Regions from separate parts of the Pseudomonas sp. MLB6B genome, predicted to be linked through region 1. Evidence: predicted binding sites of a transcription regulator. Region 1 holds the regulator's gene; each other region holds the start of a gene.

Region 1 (6,829 bases):
ACTTGCGCATCCTGCGCCTGCTGTCGACCCTGAACAATCCCAGCGGCGCCGAAGAAGGCTTTGCCCTGCAGGGCCAGGAAGGCGGCGAACTGCTGCAACGGGCATTGGACACCGGCCGCTTGTTCCATGACGAAGATCGTCCCTTCATCCGCCAGGGCGGCGAGCGTATGGCAGAGTTTCGCTGGGTTCGCCTGGACAATGGCCATTACCGGGGGGTGTGGCTGCGCGAGGAAAAGCCTGTAGGCCACGTAATGGCATTGCTGCCGCTGTACTACTACGACAGCGCAAGCGAAGAGGTGGGCGTCATCGACCATGCGCTGGACCCCCATACCGCCCAGCACCTGACCCTGGCCCCGGATGTGCCCGAACACCTGATCGTGCCCTTGAGCCATAAGCTCAACGCCTTGAACCAGCGCCTACCGACCCCGACCACCCTGGATGAGGAAATCGTCGATCAGGTACAACCGACCGCGCACCTGACGCTCGGCAGCGTGGAATTCAGCGCCTACGCCCCCAAGACCGGACGCATGCAGCGCCAGATGCAGCACCGCGCCGCCCTGGCCTTCGACTACGACGGCTTGCGTGCCAGCGGTAACGACGACAAACCTCTGTCGCGTCTGATGGGCAACACGCACCAGCGCATCCAACGCCAGCCGGAGGCCGAACTGGCCCTGCGCAAGGCGCTGCAAGGCTGGGGCTTCAAAGTAGCGACCCGGCAGAGCAAGGCCCTGCCTGACAGCGCGGGGCAGATGCTGCAACTGGCCGACGACGAAGCCTGGCTGCGCTTCGCCCGCGCGGGCCTGCCGGCGCTGCGTGAGGCGGGCTGGACGATCGACGTGCAGCGCGACTTCGCCTTCAACCTCAATGAGGTGCAGGACTGGTATGCAGACATCGACGAGGCGCCCGGACACGAATGGTTCGACCTGGAGCTGGGCATCGTGGTGGAGGGCGAGCGCCACAGCCTGCTGCCGATCATGCTGCAGTTGCTGCGCAGCAACCCGGAGCTGCTGCGCAGCCAAGAGCTGGCCAGGCGTGGCGACGACGAACACCTGCTGGTCGACCTCAACGCCGCGCGCCATGACAGCCCACCCTTGCGTGTGGCCCTACCCTACAGCCGCATTCGCGCGGTCATGCGCACCCTGGGCGAGCTGTACCTGCATGAAGAAGTCGGCGGCCCGAGCGTACGCCTGGAGCGCGCCGACGCCGCGCGCCTCAACGAGATCGCCGAACTGCCGTTGCAATGGGCCGGCGGCGAGCAGATCCGCGACCTGGGCCGGCGCCTGCGCGATGCACGTAACCTGCAGGTGGCTCCACCCCAGGGCTTGAATGCCACCTTGCGGCCCTACCAGCAACAAGGACTGAACTGGCTGCAGGCGCTGCGCGAGATCGGCACCGGGGCGATCCTCGGCGACGACATGGGCCTGGGCAAGACCTTGCAGACCCTGGCCCATCTGCTACTGGAGAAGCGATCCGGGCGCCTGACCCAACCCGCCCTGGCGGTGATGCCCACCAGCCTGATCCCCAACTGGCTCGACGAAGCCCAGCGCTTCGCCCCCGACCTGCGCGTCCTGGCCCTGCACGGAGCGAGCCGCAACCAGCACTTCGCCGCGCTGGCCGAATACGATCTGGTGCTGACCACCTATGCCCTGCTGCCGCGCGACCTGGAACACCTCCAGGGGCATTGCTGGCATCTGCTGGTGCTCGACGAAGCGCAGAGCATCAAGACCAGCACCAGCAAGGCGGCCCAGGCGGCACGCGAGCTACAGGCCCAACAGCGCCTATGCCTGACCGGCACGCCCATGGAAAACAATCTAGGTGAGCTGTGGTCGCTGTTCCACTTCCTCATGCCGGGCTGGCTGGGCGACAGCAAGCAGTTCAACAAGGAATACCGCACCCCCATCGAGCGACATGGCGACAGCGAACGGCTCAACCACCTGATCCGGCGCATCCGCCCCTTCCTGCTGCGCCGCACCAAGGAGGAAGTCGCCACCGACCTGCCGCCCAAGACCGAGATGGTGCATTGGGTCGACCTCAGCGACGCCCAGCGCGATACCTACGAAACGGTGCGCGTGGCCATGGACAAGAAGGTGCGTGAGCAGATCGCCCGCAACGGCGCGGCGCGCAGCCAGATCGTCATCCTCGATGCGCTGCTCAAACTGCGTCAGGTGTGTTGCGACCTGCGACTGGTCAAAGGCGTCGACGCCAAAGGACCACAACACGACAAAGGCAAGTTGGGCGCCTTGCTCGACATGCTTGGCGAACTACTCAGCGAAGGTCGGCGCGTGCTGTTGTTCTCGCAGTTCACCTCGATGCTGGCATTGATCGAAGAGGAGTTGATCAAGCGCGAGATCCGCTACAGCCTGCTCACGGGCGACACGCGCGATCGGCGGGCGCCGGTCGAGCAGTTCCAGAGCGGCGCCAGCGAAGTGTTTCTGATCAGTCTCAAGGCGGGTGGCACCGGCCTGAATCTGACCGCTGCCGACACCGTCATCCACTATGACCCCTGGTGGAACCCAGCCAGCGAAAACCAGGCCACCGACCGCGCCTACCGCATCGGTCAGGACAAGCCGGTGTTCGTCTACAAGCTGATCACTCGAGGTACGGTGGAAGAGAAGATCCAGCAACTCCAGCAGGAAAAGGCCGCGCTGGCAGCCGGCTTGCTGGAGGATGGCGAAGCCGGGCAATGGCGCGTGGCCGACGAAGACATCGACGCCCTGTTCGCACCGCTGCCCGGTAAACGCAGTCGCTGAAGGCTCAGTCGATCAACTGCGCAGCACGCAGCGCGCTGAGCGCTTGCAGCCAGCGTGGCTGCTCGCGGTAGTCGGTGCGGGCGAAGCCCTGGCCACGCATGCTGGCGATACGCGGCGAAGGGCTGACCCTCAAGCGTTGCGTAGCGCTCAGGGCCAGCTCGGCTGCCGCGCGATCGTTGCACACCAACCCCATGTCGCAGCCGGCGCTCAGCGCAGCTTCGATGCGGTTGGCGGCATCGCCCACCACATGGGCACCGGCCATGGACAGGTCGTCACTGAAGATCACGCCATCGAAGCCCAGTTCGCCGCGCAGGATGTCTTGCAGCCAGCGGCGCGAGAAGCCGGCGGGCTGGTTGTCGACTTGAGGGTAGATGACGTGGGCTGGCATCACGGCGGCCAGTTGTCTGCTCAAGCTGCGGAATGGCAGCAGGTCGGCTTGGCGCAGTTCGTCCAGGCTGCGCTCGTCGGTGGGGATCGCCACGTGCGAATCAGCTTCGGCCCAACCGTGCCCCGGAAAATGTTTGCCACAGGCCGCCATACCGGCGGCGTTCATACCTCGAATGAAGGCGCCGGCCAATTGCGTGGCACGCTGTGGATCGCCCTCGAAGGCGCGGCTGCCGACTACCGCGCTGCGCTGATGGTCGAGGTCCAGAACCGGGGCGAAACTCAAGTCCAGGCCCACGGCGAGCACCTCACTGGCCATCACCCAGCCACAATGCTCGGCCAGCTGTTCGGCGTTGGCGTTGTCGGCCAGTGCGCGCATGGCCGGCAGGCGCACGAAGCCCTGGCGCAGGCGTTGGACGCGACCGCCCTCTTGATCGACGGCCAGAATCAGGTCGGGGCGGATGGCGCGGATGGCGGCACACAGCTCGCGCACCTGGCGCGGGGTTTCGATGTTGCGGGCGAACAGGATCAGGCCGGCGACTTGCGGCTGGCGCAGCAGCGCGCGGTCTTCGGCGGTCAGCCAGGTGCCGGCGATATCCACCATCAGGGAGCCTTGCAGGCGGGCAGTCATAGGAAATCCTTCGAATACAAGAAGAGCAGCCTCAGGCCTTGGCCGGAGCGCCCTGGACAGAGGGTTTGCTGCGCGGACGCAACTGGGCGTCGGCCATTCGCGGATCGGTCACGCCACTGTCGGCGCGCATGCCGGCCGCGAGGAACGGCACCATCAGGCGCATGACCTGTTCGATCGAGGTATTGAGGCCGAAGTCGTTTTCGGCGATGGCGCGCAGGGCCTTGATGCCCGACATGCTGAACGCCGCCGCGCCGAGCATGAAGTGGACGCGCCAGAACAGCTCCAGCGGCGGAATGCGCGGCGCGGCTTCGTTGACCAGCAACATGTAGCGGCGGAAGACCTTGCCGTACATGTCTTCGAGGTAGCGGCGCAGGTGCCCTTGGCTTTCGCTGAAGGCCAAGCCCAACAGGCGCATGAAGGTGGACAGGTCGTTGTTACTGCGCGGCTGCACGGCCAGCGCTTGGTCGACCAGCATTTCCAGAAGTTCTTCGAGGCTCGGCTTGAGCTCGGGCTGGGCCTGGCGGCGCTCCAGTTCGCGCTCGAGGCTGGCGCAGAACGGGCCGAGGAAACGTGAGAAAACCGCCTGGATCAGGGCTTTCTTCGAACCGAAGTGGTAATTTACCGCCGCCAGGTTGACCCCGGCCTTGCTGGTGATCAGACGCAGCGAGGTCTCGGCGAAGCCTCGTTCCGCGAACAGCTGCTCGGCAGCGTCGAGAATGCGTTCAACGGTTTCGGATTGAGCCATGACTTACCTATTCGCCAGACAAACAGTTGTTTGAAACATACGTTTCAACCCCGCCGCTGTCAAGGTCGCGTGACCTGCCGGTCGCATTTTGACAAGGGCGTCTCGATCACTGCCACACCCCGCGCCGCCGCAGGCCTGGAGCTCGCATGCCATGACCGACGGGCGGCGGCGTGCAAAGGGAAAGCTTGCAGCGGGATCACTACTGTATATAATCCCAGTCACTGGATAAAAAAACAGAGCGCATGCCATGTTGAAACTGACGCCACGCCAAGCCGAAATCCTCGCCTTCATCAAGCGCTGCTTGGAAGACAACGGTTTCCCGCCCACCCGCGCGGAAATCGCCCAGGAGCTGGGCTTCAAATCACCCAATGCTGCTGAAGAACACCTCAAGGCTTTGGCCCGCAAGGGCGCCATCGAGATGACACCAGGCGCTTCACGCGGCATCCGCATTCCGGGCCTCGAAGCCAAGCCCGAGAGCGCCACCCTGCCCATCGTGGGTCGGGTCGCGGCGGGTGCGCCAATCCTTGCCGAACAGCACATCGAGCAATCGTGCAACATCAACCCGGACTTCTTCAATCCTCGTGCCGATTACCTGCTGCGGGTGCATGGCACCAGCATGAAGGACGTCGGCATCTTCGACGGTGACCTGCTGGCCGTGCACACCTGCCGCGAGGCCCGCAATGGCCAGATCGTCGTCGCACGCATCGGTGATGAAGTCACGGTCAAGCGATTCAAGCGCGAAGGCAGCAAAGTCTGGCTGATCGCCGAGAATCCCGAGTTCGCGCCGATCGAAGTCGATCTCAAAGATCAGGAACTGGTCATCGAAGGTTTGAGCGTCGGCGTTATTCGCCGCTGACCCAGGAGGCGCCATGTACACGTCCACCCACGCATCGGAGCATATCCAGTTGTCACTGTTTGAGGCGTTTTTGGCCCAACCCGTGCTACCTGGCTTGAAGGCCCGCGAACCGTCCGCAGACTACTGCCGGCCCGAACTGTTCAGCGAGCTGAGCCTACGGGGTGCGTCTGGCCACTGTCACAGCCTGCTGGCGCCCGTCCTGCGAGAGTTGAGCGAAAAAGACGACACCCGCTGGCTCACCCTGATCGCTCCGCCTGCCAGCCTGACGCAGGCCTGGCTGCGCGACGCGGGTTTGAACCGCGAACGCATTCTACTGCTACACCCCCGTGGCACCCAGAGCGCGCTGCACCTGGCCGGCGAAGCGCTGCGCCTGAAACGCAGCCACACCGTCGTCAGTTGGTTGGGCAGCCTCAACGCCAGCGCTCGGCACTTGTTGATCCGCGCAGCCAGTGCCGGTAATGCACAAAGCCTGAACATCCGCATCAGCTGATGTTCAGGCTTTGCCTGCAACGCTCACTTTCGAAGGCGAGCTGTGGGCAGTCCGGCAGCGTCAGTGCAACACACGCGGCCCTTCGTCACGTTCCAGTTCGCCTTCGGCCAACCGCCCCGCCATTTGTACGCCTACGCTGAGCATGGCCTTGGCCACTTCGACATGCTGTCCTTGCAGAAATACCTTGGCATCCTCCGAGAAATTCAAGGTCACCAATGACCCTTCATCCTCTGCGCGGCGCAGCTCGATGCGACCATCAGGCAACTCGACAATTTCTAGAAACGACGTTGACATAAAGGGTTGTTCTCCACGAAAGGCCATCATTGTAACAGCCACTGTGGGGATCAGCACTCACTCAGCGCGTCACGGAAACGTCTGGCCACGTCTTTCAGATGGGCGCGCCAGCTCTGCAACTCTTCGTAGCTGAGCGCCGGTGTGTCAGGCGCATCCAGGTTCACCGCCTGGATCAGCGGTTGGGTAACGTCCGTCTTGGGCGTTTTTTTCGCCATTGGGGGTCGAAACAGGTCGGCATGGGCTTTGAGCAGCCGCGCCAACCAGCTCTGCGGATTGCCTGCCAGCTCCAACAGCTCGGCCATCTCTGGAATCGCAATCTCGCGCAGCATGTCTTCGTTGAGCAATGCTTCTGCCTGGGTGGCGTTGGCCTGCGGCAGTCGGTAGAAGCCAGCGATCTCATGACACAGACCCAACAAGCCGCCGTACAGGTGGAACAGCGCCGCCTCGCGTTCGGCCTGGATCAAACCCTGAGCGTTCATGGCTCGGCTTTCTTGGGCCTTGCTCATCGACTCCAGGGCCAGCCCTGCGAAAAACAACTTCTGGTTGGTGCGGGTATACAGTTCCTGGGCCATGGCGCGTGGTGTCCTCGAAGGTGGGGCGAACCGCTGTTGTAACGGCAGGTTGCTCTTCAGCGCAAGCCAAATGCAGCGGGGGCAAGTCGGTCACCCGCCTTGCCCCC
Region 2 (6,829 bases), 1.7 Mb from region 1:
TTCTCGATCTCTGCGCCCACCGCCGGGTTTTCTGCCAGGTACTTGGCCGAGTTGGCCTTACCCTGACCGATCTTGTTGCCTTGGTAGCTATACCAGGCACCGGACTTCTCGACGAAGCCATGGGCAACGCCCAGGTCGATGATTTCGCCATTGCGGTAGATGCCCTTGCCGTACAGGATCTGGAATTCAGCCTGACGGAACGGTGGCGACACCTTGTTCTTGACGATCTTGACGCGGGTTTCGCTGCCCACCACTTCGTCGCCCTCTTTCACCGCGCCGGTACGGCGGATGTCCAGACGCACGGAGGCGTAGAACTTCAGCGCGTTACCGCCGGTGGTGGTTTCGGGGCTACCGAACATCACACCGATCTTCATACGGATCTGGTTGATGAAGATCACCAGGCAGTTGGCGTTCTTGATGTTACCGGTGATCTTGCGCAGCGCCTGGGACATCAGACGCGCCTGCAGGCCGACGTGCATGTCGCCCATTTCGCCTTCGATCTCGGCCTTGGGCACCAGAGCCGCCACGGAGTCGACGATGATGACGTCGACCGCGTTGGAGCGCACCAGCATGTCGGTGATTTCCAGAGCCTGCTCACCGGTATCGGGCTGCGACACCAGCAGGTCGTCGACGTTGACGCCCAGCTTGCCGGCGTATTCCGGGTCGAGGGCGTGCTCGGCGTCGACGAAGGCGCAGGTGGCACCGGCCTTCTGCGCTTCGGCGATGACCGACAGCGTAAGGGTGGTTTTACCCGAAGATTCCGGGCCGTAGATTTCGACGATACGGCCCTTTGGCAGACCGCCGATGCCCAGCGCGATGTCCAGGCCCAGGGAGCCGGTGGAGATGGCCGGAATGCGTTGACGCTCATGGTCGCCCATGCGCATCACGGCACCTTTACCGAATTGCCGCTCGATTTGCCCCAGGGCCGCAGCCAAGGCGCGCTTCTTGTTGTCGTCCATTGATATCCTCACGTGATCGACAGGCCCTGACGGCCATGTACTGTATAAGTAGCCAGTATTATTCCACAGGGAAGCGTTTCCGCAAACCCCCTGTGTTCGATTTACTCAACGCCAAGCTGTAACAAACCTTCCAGGGCCCGCTGCACCGTTTGCCGGCGCACCGCCTCCCGGTCGCCAGCGAACAGATGGCGTTCGCTGCGCACGTGCGGGCCATCGGCCCAGGCCAGCCATACCGTGCCTACGGGCTTTTCGGCAGAGCCGCCACCGGGCCCGGCCACGCCGCTCACCGCCACCGCGAAACGCGCACCGCTGGCGGCCTGGGCACCTCGTGCCATGGCTTCGACCACAGCCTGGCTGACCGCTCCCACCTGCTCGAACAATGCCGCCGGCACGTTCAACTGTCGGGTTTTCTGCACATTGGAATAGGTGACGAAGCCGGCCTCGAACCAGGCCGAGCTGCCAGCGATGCGGGTGATCGCTTCGGCGATGCCACCGCCTGTACAGGATTCGGCCGTAGCGACCTGTGCGCGAAGCCTTTGCAAATGTTCACCGAGGCGCTCGCCCAGCTGTGTGAGTGGGTCCATGATCAGGTTCCTTGGAAGGGTCGGATTACCCTAGCACTCTCCGCACAACAGACAATCGCGAGACACGCTTGGTTGCACCTCCGGGCTCCGAAGATCGCGAGGCGATTCCTGCAACTTGGCCGAAAAGCCTGTAACATTCGCGCTTTTCAAAATCGCCCATCGAATCACCGCTGTAAGGCCCCGTAATGTCCGACCTCGCCGCACACACCCCGATGATGCAACAGTACTGGAAGCTGAAAAATCAGCATCCGGACCAGTTGATGTTCTACCGCATGGGCGATTTCTACGAGATCTTCTACGAAGACGCGAAGAAGGCGGCCAAGCTGCTGGACATCACGCTGACCGCGCGCGGTCAGTCGGCGGGGCAGTCGATTCCCATGTGCGGTATCCCGTTCCATGCCGCCGAAGGCTACCTGGCCAAGCTGGTCAAACTCGGCGAATCGGTGGTGATCTGCGAGCAGATCGGCGACCCGGCCACCAGCAAGGGCCCGGTCGAGCGCCAGGTGGTGCGCATCATCACCCCCGGCACGGTGAGCGACGAAGCACTGCTGGACGAGCGCCGCGACAACCTGATCGCCGCCCTGCTGGGCGACGAACGCCTGTTCGGCCTGGCGGTGCTCGACATCACCAGCGGCAGTTTCATGGTCCAGGAGATCAAGGGCTGGGAAAACCTGCTCGCCGAGCTGGAGCGTATCAACCCCGTCGAGCTGCTGTTCCCGGACGACTGGCCGACCGGCCTGCCCGCCGAGAAGCGCCGCGGCGCTCGCCGCCGCGCGCCCTGGGATTTCGACCGGGATTCTGCGCGTAAAAGCCTGTGCCAGCAGTTCGCGACCAAGGACCTCAAGGGCTTCGGCTGCGACAAGCTGACTCTGGCCATCGGCGCCGCCGGCTGCCTGCTGACCTACGCCAAGGAAACCCAGCGCACCGCCCTGCCGCACCTGCGCAGCCTGCGCCACGAGCGGTTGGACGACACGGTGATCCTCGATGGCGCCAGCCGTCGCAACCTGGAGCTGGACGTCAACCTGGCCGGCGGGCGCGACAACACCCTGCAATCGGTCATAGACCGTTGCCAGACCGCCATGGCCAGCCGCTTGCTGGCACGCTGGCTGAACCGCCCGCTGCGCGACCTGAAAGTGCTCAAGGCCCGTCAGGACTCCATCCGTTGCTTGCTCGACGGCTTCCGCTTCGAAAAGCTGCAACCGCAGCTCAAGGACATCGGCGACATCGAGCGGATTCTGGCGCGTATCGGCCTGCGCAACGCCCGCCCCCGTGACCTGGCGCGCCTGCGCGATGCCCTTGGCGCCCTGCCGGAACTGCAGAACGCCCTCTCGGAACTGGAAGCCCCGCACCTGGCACGTCTGGCCGCCATCGCCGGCACCTATCCGGAGCTGGCCAGCCTGCTGGAGCGGGCCATCATCGACACACCGCCCGCAGTGATCCGCGACGGCGGGGTGTTGAAGACCGGTTACGACGCCGAACTCGACGAATTGCTGGCCATCAGCGAAAACGCCGGCCAGTTCCTCATCGACCTCGAAGCCCGGGAAAAGGCCCGCACCGGCCTTGCCAACCTCAAGGTGGGCTACAACCGGGTACACGGCTACTTCATCGAGTTGCCGAGCAAGCAGGCCGAACAGGCGCCCGGCGACTATATCCGGCGCCAGACCCTCAAAGGCGCCGAACGCTTCATCACCCCCGAACTGAAAGCGTTCGAAGACAAGGCGCTGTCGGCCAAAAGCCGCGCCCTGGCCCGGGAAAAACTGCTTTACGACGCGCTACTCGAAACGCTCATCGAACACTTGGCGCCGCTGCAGGACAGCGCCGCGGCCCTGGCCGAAGTCGACGTACTGAGCAACCTGGCCGAGCGTGCCCTGACCCTCGACCTGAACTGCCCCAACTTCGTCGAGACGCCCTGCCTGCGCATCGCCCAGGGGCGCCACCCGGTGGTCGAGCAAGTACTGACCACACCGTTCGTGGCCAACGATCTGGCGCTGGACGACGACACGCGCATGCTCATCATCACCGGCCCCAACATGGGCGGTAAGTCGACCTACATGCGGCAAACGGCGCTGATCGTGCTGATGGCGCACATCGGCAGCTTCGTGCCCGCCGTGAGCTGCGAGCTGTCGCTGGTCGACCGGATCTTCACCCGAATCGGCTCCAGCGACGACTTGGCCGGCGGCCGCTCGACCTTCATGGTGGAGATGAGCGAAACGGCCAACATCCTGCACAACGCCACCGACCGCAGCCTGGTGCTGATGGACGAAGTGGGCCGCGGTACCAGTACGTTCGATGGTTTGTCGCTGGCGTGGGCCGCGGCCGAACGTTTGGCGCAACTGCGTGCCTACACACTGTTCGCCACCCACTACTTCGAGCTGACGGTGCTGCCCGACAGCGAACCGCTGGTCGCCAACGTTCACCTCAATGCCACCGAGCACAACGATCGGATCGTCTTCCTGCACCACGTATTGCCAGGACCCGCCAGTCAGAGCTACGGCCTGGCCGTGGCGCAGTTGGCAGGCGTACCTTCGCCGGTCATCCTGCGCGCACGGGAACACTTGGGCAGGCTGGAAACCAACAGCCTGCCGCCACAACCCCTGGTCGCGTCGTCGCCCACCCAGCCACAAGCCCCGCACCAGAGCGATCTGTTCGCGAGCTTGCCGCACCCGGCCATCGAGAAGCTGGGCAAGCTGGACCTGGACAACACGACGCCGCGCCAAGCTATCGAAATGCTATATCAACTAAAAAACCTGTTATAACGCCACGACGCGCAAGCTGGTAGAATCCGCCGCGGTTTGCGAGTGCTGCAGGTTATTAGCCTGGCCTGCAGCCCCATTCGTAAGCCGTGCAGCCCTGGAAGGATGGGCATGCTGCCGTCGCCTGAGGAGAGAATTAGAAATGACCTTCGTCGTCACCGACAACTGCATCAAGTGCAAGTACACCGACTGCGTCGAAGTCTGTCCGGTGGACTGCTTCTACGAAGGCCCGAACTTCCTGGTCATTCACCCCGACGAGTGCATCGACTGCGCCCTGTGCGAACCTGAATGCCCGGCTCAAGCCATTTTCTCGGAAGACGAAATTCCATCCGGCATGGAAAACTTCATCGAGCTGAACGCGGAACTGGCGGAAATCTGGCCGAACATCACCGAGAAGAAAGACGCACTGCCGGACGCCGCCGAGTTCGATGGCACCCCTGGCAAGATCGCCGACTTGCAGCGCTGAACTTCTTCACGCGCATACGGAAAAGGCCCTATAAGGGCCTTTTCCAGTTTTCAGCGGACAAAAAAAGGGGCGGTTTGACCCGCCCACATTTTCTCCATTTGTCCCTGCTCTCCTGCACATCATCCTGATGAATCGCCTCTTGCGATGTCCTTGGCCTTCGTCCGTGAGGGCCTGTGCCTGTCCGTCGGCACAGTTGAATAGTACCGTTTCCCTGGGAGAGAACAACGGCCTCGGTTTACGAAACACTACGGCCGAAACACTTTCACAAACCTACAAACACCAACGAATTCAGGTGCTTAGGAAATCCCAACGGCACTATTAGATAAGTAATTACCCTTTCCTACAGCGTTTACCTACAGCTTGAGTGCGAAAACACTTACATGCGATGACGCACCGATGAAATTTGCCACATTTTCTCCTGGCGAAAAAAAGCCCCGAAGAGGTCGGGGCTTGGGGCGCTACAGGCGTATCACTGGAATAGCGATTCGCTGGAAAGGCCGTTCTTCTCGAGAATTTCGCGAAGACGTTTGAGCCCTTCGACCTGAATCTGCCGCACCCGCTCGCGGGTCAGACCGATTTCCAGACCGACATCTTCCAACGTGCTGCTTTCGTGGCCACGCAAGCCAAAGCGGCGGATGACCACCTCACGCTGCTTCTCGGTCAGCTCCCCCAGCCATTGGTCGATGCTGCGCGACAGATCGTCGTCTTGCAGCAGGTCGCAGGGGTCGGTCGGCCGGTCGTCGGTCAGGGTATCGAGCAGGGTCTTGTCGGAGTCCGGGCCCAACGACACGTCCACCGAAGATACTCGCTCGTTGAGTCCAAGCATGCGCTTGACCTCGGCCACTGGCTTCTCCAGCAGGGCGGCGATTTCTTCCGCCGAAGGCTCGTGGTCGAGCTTCTGGGTCAACTCACGCGCAGCGCGCAGGTAGACGTTCAGCTCTTTAACCACGTGGATAGGCAGGCGAATGGTACGGGTCTGGTTCATGATGGCCCGCTCGATGGTCTGGCGAATCCACCACGTGGCGTAGGTGGAGAAGCGGAAACCGCGCTCGGGATCGAACTTCTCGACCGCGCGGATCAGCCCCAGGTTGCCCTCTTCGATCAGGTCGAGCAGTGACAGGCCACGGTTCACATAGCGCCGTGCGATCTTCACCACCAGGCGAAGGTTGCTTTCGATCATGCGCTTGCGTCCGGCCGGGTCGCCTTTTTGCGACAGGCGCGCGTAGTGCACTTCCTCTTCAGGAGAGAGCAGCGGCGAAAACCCGATTTCGTTCAGATAAAGCTGGGTGGCGTCGAGCGCCCGACTGTAATCGATGTACTTGTGTTGCTTGAGCGAAGCGCTAGGCTTCGACTTGGTCCGAACCGGAGATACAGCAGGTTCGTCTGACACCACATCCGTTTGCAAAACGATGCCGGTCTCCATGAGGAGTACGTCATCGTCGATGTCAAACTTCGGCACTTCATGCGTGAGAGCCATTGTTATAGTCCCTTTGCTGAGTTCGAACTCAGACTCTAGCGACACCTACTTCCTTGGCATCGCTGGAGCCTGCCCCCTTAATGAGAAGGAACAGGCCGGGTATCACAAATCAACGGCGTGGCAGGAACTGTAGCGGATCTACGGGTTTACCCTGACGGCGGATTTCAAAGTGCAACTTTACTCGATCAGTGCCCGTGGACCCCATTTCAGCAATCGTCTGCCCTGCCTTGACTTGCTGCCCTTCCCGAACCAAAAGCCTGCGGTTATGGCCATAAGCGCTGACGTATGTATCGTTGTGCTTGATGATGATCAGTTCGCCGTAGCCCCTCAGACCACTACCGGCATACACCACTGAACCATTGGACGCAGCGAAAACAGGCTGTCCCAAATCCCCAGCGATATCAATGCCTTTATTCAAACTACCGTTTGAAGCGAATTTGCCGATCACCACCCCGTTGGCGGGCCACATCCAGCCCCCTGCCGTGCGCTCTGAAGCAGGGACTTGAGTGACTGTGGTGGTGGTGCTGGAAGATGGCGTGGATACGGTCTTGGTCATCACCGGCGTAGGGGCGACAGTGCCTGCTGGACGC
Region 3 (6,829 bases), 970 kb from region 1:
GTGGGTCACGGTCAGCACTTGGCCGCGATCGCCCAAGCGGCGCAGCAACTGGCCGACGATTTCCGCGGTAGGGCCGCCGATGCCGACGTCGACTTCGTCGAACACCAGGGTCGGGATGCGCGAGGTTTGCGCCGTGATCACCTGGATCGCCAGGCTGATGCGCGACAGCTCGCCACCTGAGGCGACCTTGGCCAGAGCCTTGAGCGGCTGACCGGGGTTGGCACTGACCAGCAGTTCGATCTGCTCCAGGCCGAAGGGCGACAGTTCCTGGCCGTCGAGCGGTTGCAGCACGATCTGGAAGCGGCCGCCGGGCATGCCCAGGCGCTGGATTTCCTGTTCGACCGCCTGGGCGAGTTCCACCGCGGCCTTATTGCGCAGGGCGCTGAGGGCACCGGCCTTCTCTTTATAGTGCTTGGCGTAGGCCGCCAGTTCGTCGGCCAACTGCTCCAGAGATTCGTCGCTGGCATTGAGGCCCTCGAGTTCCTCTAGCAGACGCTGTTGCAACTGCGGCAACTCGGTGGGATGCACGCGGTGTTTGCGGGCGAGGGTATAGATGGTGTCGAGGCGCTCTTCAAGCGCTTGCAGGCGGGCAGGATCGGCATCGAAGTTGTCGAGGAAGCGGTTGAGTTCGCCGACCGCCTCTTCGATCTGGATCTGCGCGCTGGCCAGCAGGTTGACGGACTCGTTCAACGCTTTGGGCGCATCGGCCACCGCACCGAGGCGGTTGAGGCTGCCGGTCAGGGCGCTGAGCACGTTGCCCGAGTCGTTCTCGCTGCACTGGTCGATGACCTGCCGGCAGATGCCGAACAACGCCTCGGCGTTGGTCAGGTTCTTGTGTTCCTGCTCGATGTGTTCGAGTTCGTTCTCGCCCAGGCCCAGGTTGTCGAGCTCTTCGAGCTGATAGCTGAGCAGTTGCTGGCGGGCCCGTTGCTCGTCGCCGGAATTGGACAGGCGTTCGAGCTCCAGGCGCGTCTGCTTCCAGCGCTGCGAGGCCAGTTGTACCTGGCGCGCCAGGTCGACGGCGCCGGCGTACTCGTCCACCAGGCGGCGGTGGGTGTCGGCCTTGAGCAGGGACTGGTGCTCGTGCTGGCTGTGGATGTCGATCAGCAGCTCGCCCAGCGCCTTTAGGTCGCCCAGTGTGCAGGGCGTACCGTTGATGTAGCCACGGCTGCGGCCTTCGGCGGTGATGACCCGGCGCATGATGCACGGACCGTCGTTGTTCAGGTCGCGCTCGGCCAGCCAGGCGGCGGCTTCGGGGATGTCGACCAGGTCGAAGGTGGCGAGGATGTCCGCCTTGTCGGCGCCGGGGCGCACCACGCCGTTGTCGGTGCGGTCGCCCAGGGCGAGGCCGAGGGCGTCGAGCATGATGGATTTGCCGGCACCGGTCTCGCCAGTGATCACGGACATGCCGCGGGCAAGCTCGAGGTCGAGGTGTTCGACGATGGCGTAGTTGTGGATCGACAGGTGCACCAGCATGGGGGCCGCTCCCAAAGGTTCAGGTCTGGTTATTTATACAGTGTTCCTCCGTAGGCTGACAATGCCCCTGCGACGTAGGGCGATTTGCGGCTTGTCGAACACGGTGCCCCTTGAAGCTGGTTTTTCCAGCCCCATATAGCTTGTCAGACCCCGCGAGCCTGGCTCGCCGACCCCTTATCGCTCAGGAGAGATTCCATGGCTGACGAACAGTTGGATGAAAAAGACCTCAATACCGAAGACACCGGCGCCACCGACCTGGCTGCCCGTGTACAGACGCTCGAGGAGCAACTGGCCGCCGCTCAGGATCAATCGCTGCGCGCCAATGCCGACCTGCAGAACGTGCGCCGCCGCGCCGATCAGGATGTCGAGAAGGCACACAAATTCGCCGTGGAAAAATTCGCGGGCGACCTGCTGCCGGTGATCGACAGCCTGGAGCTGGCCCTGGCCCACTCCAACGCCGACGACGAGCACGTCAAGCAGATCCGCGAAGGCGTCGAGCTGACCCTGAAGATGTTCCAGGACACCCTCAAGCGCCACCACCTCGAAGCCGTCGATCCGCACGGCCAGCCGTTCAGCGCCGAGCACCACCAGGCCATGGCCGTTCAGGAAAGCGCCGACGTCGAGCCCAACAGCGTGGTCAACGTGTTCCAGAAGGGCTACCTGCTCAACGGCCGCCTGCTGCGCCCCGCCATGGTGGTGGTCAGCAAGGCGCCGAGCGCGCCGCAACCTTCTATCGATGAAAAGGCTTGAAATCCTTCCGGGCGTCCCCATCTAGGTGTCAAGCACTCAAGTATTTCCGCAGTTGGCCTAAGCCGCCGCTGTAACCTCATTCAAGTTTCGGGAGAATCACATGGGCAAGATCATCGGTATCGACCTGGGGACCACCAACTCGTGCGTCTCCATCCTCGAAAACGGTAACGTCAAGGTCATCGAAAACGCCGAAGGCGCGCGCACCACGCCGTCCATCGTCGCTTACGCCAACGACGGCGAAATCCTGGTCGGCCAGTCCGCCAAGCGTCAGGCCGTGACCAACCCCCACAACACCCTGTTCGCCGTCAAGCGTCTGATCGGCCGTCGCTTCGAAGAAGACGTCGTGCAGAAAGACATCAAGCTGGTGCCTTACAAGATCGTCAAGGCCAACAACGGTGACGCCTGGGTCGAAGCAGCCGGCAAGGAAATGGCTCCGCCGCAGATCAGCGCCGAAGTCCTGAAAAAGATGAAGAAGACCGCCGAAGACTACCTCGGCGAAGCAGTGACCGAAGCGGTCATCACCGTACCTGCGTACTTCAACGACAGCCAGCGTCAGGCCACCAAGGACGCCGGTCGCATCGCCGGTCTGGACGTCAAGCGCATCATCAACGAACCGACCGCTGCGGCCCTGGCCTACGGCATGGACAAGGCCAAGGGCGACCACACCGTGATCGTCTATGACCTGGGCGGCGGTACCTTCGACGTGTCGGTGATCGAGATCGCCGAAGTCGACGGCGAGCACCAGTTCGAGGTGTTGGCCACCAACGGCGACACCTTCCTGGGTGGCGAAGACTTCGACATGCGCCTGATCGACTACCTCGTCGACGAGTTCAAGAAAGAGTCCGGCATGGACCTGAAGAACGACCCTCTGGCCCTGCAGCGTCTGAAAGAAGCCGCAGAGAAAGCCAAGATCGAGCTGTCTTCGGCCCAGTCGACCGACGTCAACCTGCCGTACATCACTGCCGACGCCACCGGTCCGAAGCACCTGAACGTGAAGATCTCGCGTGCCAAGCTCGAATCGCTGGTCGAAGACCTGGTCAAGCGCACCATCGAGCCTTGCCGCATCGCGCTGAAAGATGCCGGTATCGACGCCAGCAAGATCGACGACGTGATTCTGGTCGGCGGTCAGACCCGTATGCCGATGGTGCAGAAGGCCGTAGCCGATTTCTTCGGCAAAGAAGCGCGTAAGGACGTCAACCCCGACGAAGCCGTCGCCATGGGTGCTGCCATCCAAGGCGCCGTACTGGCCGGCGACGTGAAGGACGTTCTGCTGCTCGACGTCAGCCCGCTGACCCTGGGTATCGAAACCATGGGTGGCGTGATGACCGCGCTGATCGAGAAGAACACCACCATCCCGACCAAGAAGTCGCAGGTGTTCTCGACTGCCGACGACAACCAGGGCGCCGTGACCATCCACGTCCTGCAAGGCGAGCGCAAGCAAGCGGCGCAGAACAAGTCGCTGGGCAAGTTCGACCTGGCCGACATTCCGCCTGCTCCACGCGGTGTGCCGCAGATCGAAGTGACCTTCGACATCGACGCCAACGGCATCCTGCACGTCGGCGCGAAAGACAAGGCTACCGGCAAGGCGCAGTCGATCGTGATCAAGGCCAACTCCGGTCTGTCGGACGAAGAAGTCGAGCGCATGGTGCGTGATGCCGAGGCCAATGCCGAGGAAGACCGCAAGTTCGAGGAGCTGGCCGCTGCCCGTAACCAGGGTGACGCGCTGGTCCACTCGACCCGCAAGATGGTCGCCGACGCAGGTGACAAAGTCACCGCCGACGAGAAAACCGCCATCGAAGCGGCCGTGGTTGCGCTGGAAGCTGCCGTCAAAGGCGACGACAAAGCCGCCATCGACGCCAAGGTCGAAGAGCTGTCCAAGGTGTCCGCGCCTGTCGCTCAGAAGATGTACGCCGAGCAGCAAGCCGAACAGCCTCAGGGCGGCGCACAGCAGGCAGAACCCGAAGCCAAGCACGACGACGTGGTTGACGCCGAGTTCGAGGAAGTCAAAGACAACAACAAGCAGTAAGTTCTGCGAGTTGTCGCCCAGCGACCCGCCTTTGGCGGTGAGCTGGTAGGATGTCGCCGCGCGGGGGCTTGCTCCCGCGTTGGCGTGTCTGGAATACGAGAATTTTTACAGCATCTGTCTGCGCATTCAGTGCGTACGGCGGGTGCTTGCTTGTGGCCTGGCGCGGTTCTGCGCGGCAATGTGCCAAACGCCCCCAAGAGTGCAAATGACTTATGGCAAAGCGTGATTATTACGAGGTCCTGGGTGTCGAGCGCGGCGCCAGTGAAGCGGACCTGAAAAAGTCCTACCGCCGTCTGGCGATGAAATTCCACCCCGACCGCAACCCGGGCGATAAAGACGCCGAGGACTCTTTCAAAGAGGCCAACGAGGCGTACGAAGTGCTGTCCGATGCCAGCAAGCGTGCCGCCTACGACCAGTACGGCCATGCCGGTGTCGAACAGGGTGCCGGTGGCGCGGGCTTCGGCGGTGCCAACTTCTCCGACATCTTCGGTGATGTGTTCAGCGATTTCTTCGGTGGCGGCGGTGGTCGCGGCGGGCGCGGTGGCGCGCAGCGCGGCAGCGACCTGCGATATACCCTCGAATTGAACCTGGAAGAAGCCGTGCGCGGCACGTCGGTCAACATCCGTGTGCCGACGCTGGTCAATTGCGCGCCGTGCGACGGCTCCGGGGCCAAGAAAGGCTCCACGCCCGCCACCTGCCCGACCTGTGGCGGTATCGGCCAGGTGCGCATGCAGCAGGGCTTCTTCTCGGTGCAGCAGACCTGCCCGCGTTGCCATGGTCAGGGCAAGATCATCACCGACCCATGTGGCGCTTGCCACGGCGAAGGTCGCGTCGAAGAGTACAAGACCCTCTCGGTCAAGGTGCCAGCAGGGGTCGATACCGGGGACCGCATTCGTCTGTCGGGCGAAGGCGAAGCCGGTGCCCAAGGCGGCCCGACCGGCGACCTGTACGTGGTCATCAGCGTGCGCGAGCACGCGATCTTCCAGCGTGACGGCAAGCACCTGTACTGCGAAGTGCCGATCAGCTACACCGAAGCGGCCCTGGGCGGCGAGCTGGAAGTGCCGACCCTGGACGGTCGGGTCAAGCTGCGCATTCCCGAAGGCACCCAGACCGGCAAGCAGTTCCGTCTGCGCGGCAAGGGCGTGGCGCCGGTGCGCGGTGGCGGGGCGGGCGATTTGCTGTGCCGGGTCGCGGTGGAAACGCCGGTCAACCTGAGCCGTCGTCAGCGCGAGCTGCTCGAAGAGCTGCGCGATTCGCTCGAAGGTGACAGCTCCCATTCGCCCAAGGCCAGCGGTTGGTTCGAGGGTGTGAAGCGCTTCTTCGGCGACCTCTGACAAGGAGTGGGTATGCGACGTATTGCAGTGATGGGCGCCGCTGGGCGCATGGGCAAGGTGCTGGTCGAGGCCGTTCAGCAACAGGCGCCGAGGGCTGGCCTGACGGCGGCGATCGATCGCCCCGACAGCACGCTGGTCAACGCCGATGCCGGTGAACTGGCGGGGTTGGGGCGCATCGGCGTGATGATCTCCGACGACCTGGTCAAGGTCAGCGACGAGTTCGACGTGCTGATCGACTTCACCCACCCTTCGGTGACCCTGAAGAACCTGGCTTTCTGCCGCAAGGCGGGCAAGGCCATGGTCATCGGCACCACCGGCTTCAGCGAGCAGGAAAAGCAGCTGCTGGCCGAGGCGGGCAAGGACATTCCGATCGTCTTCGCGGCCAACTTCAGCGTGGGTGTGAACCTGTGCCTGAAGCTGCTCGACACCGCAGCCCGCGTGCTGGGCGACGATGTCGACATCGAGATTCTCGAGGCCCATCACCGGCACAAGGTCGATGCGCCGTCAGGGACTGCGCTGCGCATGGGCGAAGTGGTGGCCAAGGCCCTGGATCGCGACCTGCGCGAAGTGGCCGTCTATGGCCGCGAAGGGCAGACCGGCGCGCGTGACCCCAAGACCATCGGTTTCGCCACCGTGCGGGCGGGCGATGTGGTCGGCGACCATACCGTGCTGTTCGCCGCTGAAGGCGAGCGCGTGGAGATCACCCACAAGGCCTCGAGCCGCATGACCTTCGCCAAGGGCGCGGTGCGCGCGGCCTTGTGGCTGGATGGCCGTGAAGCCGGTCTGTACGACATGCAGGACGTGCTCGACCTGCATTGAGTAGGTTTGGCGCCCGATCGGCACGTCCTGGCGGCTTTCGCGCGGGGCGTGCTGTTCCCCTGGCCGCAAGCCTTCAGGTGTTAGCCCGCCCATGCATTTAAATGGCGCATCTGCGGTAGACCTAAAACCACTTTTTCTGTAAGCTACAGCTTTAGTGTGTCCACTAAAAGCGCGCAGGCAGAATGAACCAGTATCAGCATAGAAAGCGGGGTGACGTATCCATACGTCATTCCGCTTTTTTGCAACCTGCGATCGCCCTTTCAGGTTTTATTTACGGGAGGTCTTCTTGACTAAGCCAGCCATACTCGCCCTTGCCGATGGCAGCATTTTTCGCGGTGAAGCCATTGGGGCCGACGGCCAGACCGTTGGTGAGGTGGTGTTCAACACCGCTATGACCGGCTACCAGGAAATTCTTACAGACCCG

The links. Region 1 encodes LexA, which represses DNA repair genes until DNA is damaged. Its sites were predicted from a motif close to CTGTNTNNNNANACAG; they were not measured.
Region 2: recA (recombinase RecA) is a predicted target of LexA. The motif match lies at 1,000-1,015, and genes of this name have one in related genera.
Region 3: recN (DNA repair protein RecN) is a predicted target of LexA. The motif match lies at 1,502-1,517, and genes of this name have one in related genera.

The regions. Positions count from the first base shown of each region.
Region 1 is NZ_CP199313.1:3,710,910-3,717,738, forward strand. Features, by position in the region: gene ACSMEV_RS16420 (DEAD/DEAH box helicase) at 1-2,750, shown strand, start outside; gene nagZ (beta-N-acetylhexosaminidase) at 2,755-3,753, opposite strand; gene ACSMEV_RS16430 (TetR/AcrR family transcriptional regulator) at 3,797-4,510, opposite strand; gene lexA (transcriptional repressor LexA) at 4,758-5,366, shown strand; gene sulA (SOS-induced cell division inhibitor SulA) at 5,380-5,856, shown strand; gene ACSMEV_RS16445 (hypothetical protein) at 5,917-6,150, opposite strand; gene ACSMEV_RS16450 (DUF6586 family protein) at 6,201-6,722, opposite strand.
Region 2 is NZ_CP199313.1:2,048,819-2,055,647, reverse strand. Features, by position in the region: gene recA (recombinase RecA) at 1-959, opposite strand, end outside; gene ACSMEV_RS08945 (CinA family protein) at 1,061-1,543, opposite strand; gene mutS (DNA mismatch repair protein MutS) at 1,729-4,299, shown strand; gene fdxA (ferredoxin FdxA) at 4,439-4,762, shown strand; gene rpoS (RNA polymerase sigma factor RpoS) at 5,232-6,239, opposite strand; gene ACSMEV_RS08925 (peptidoglycan DD-metalloendopeptidase family protein) at 6,349-6,829, opposite strand, start outside.
Region 3 is NZ_CP199313.1:60,521-67,349, reverse strand. Features, by position in the region: gene recN (DNA repair protein RecN) at 1-1,476, opposite strand, end outside; gene grpE (nucleotide exchange factor GrpE) at 1,672-2,226, shown strand; gene dnaK (molecular chaperone DnaK) at 2,327-4,252, shown strand; gene dnaJ (molecular chaperone DnaJ) at 4,465-5,586, shown strand; gene dapB (4-hydroxy-tetrahydrodipicolinate reductase) at 5,599-6,405, shown strand; gene carA (glutamine-hydrolyzing carbamoyl-phosphate synthase small subunit) at 6,692-6,829, shown strand, end outside.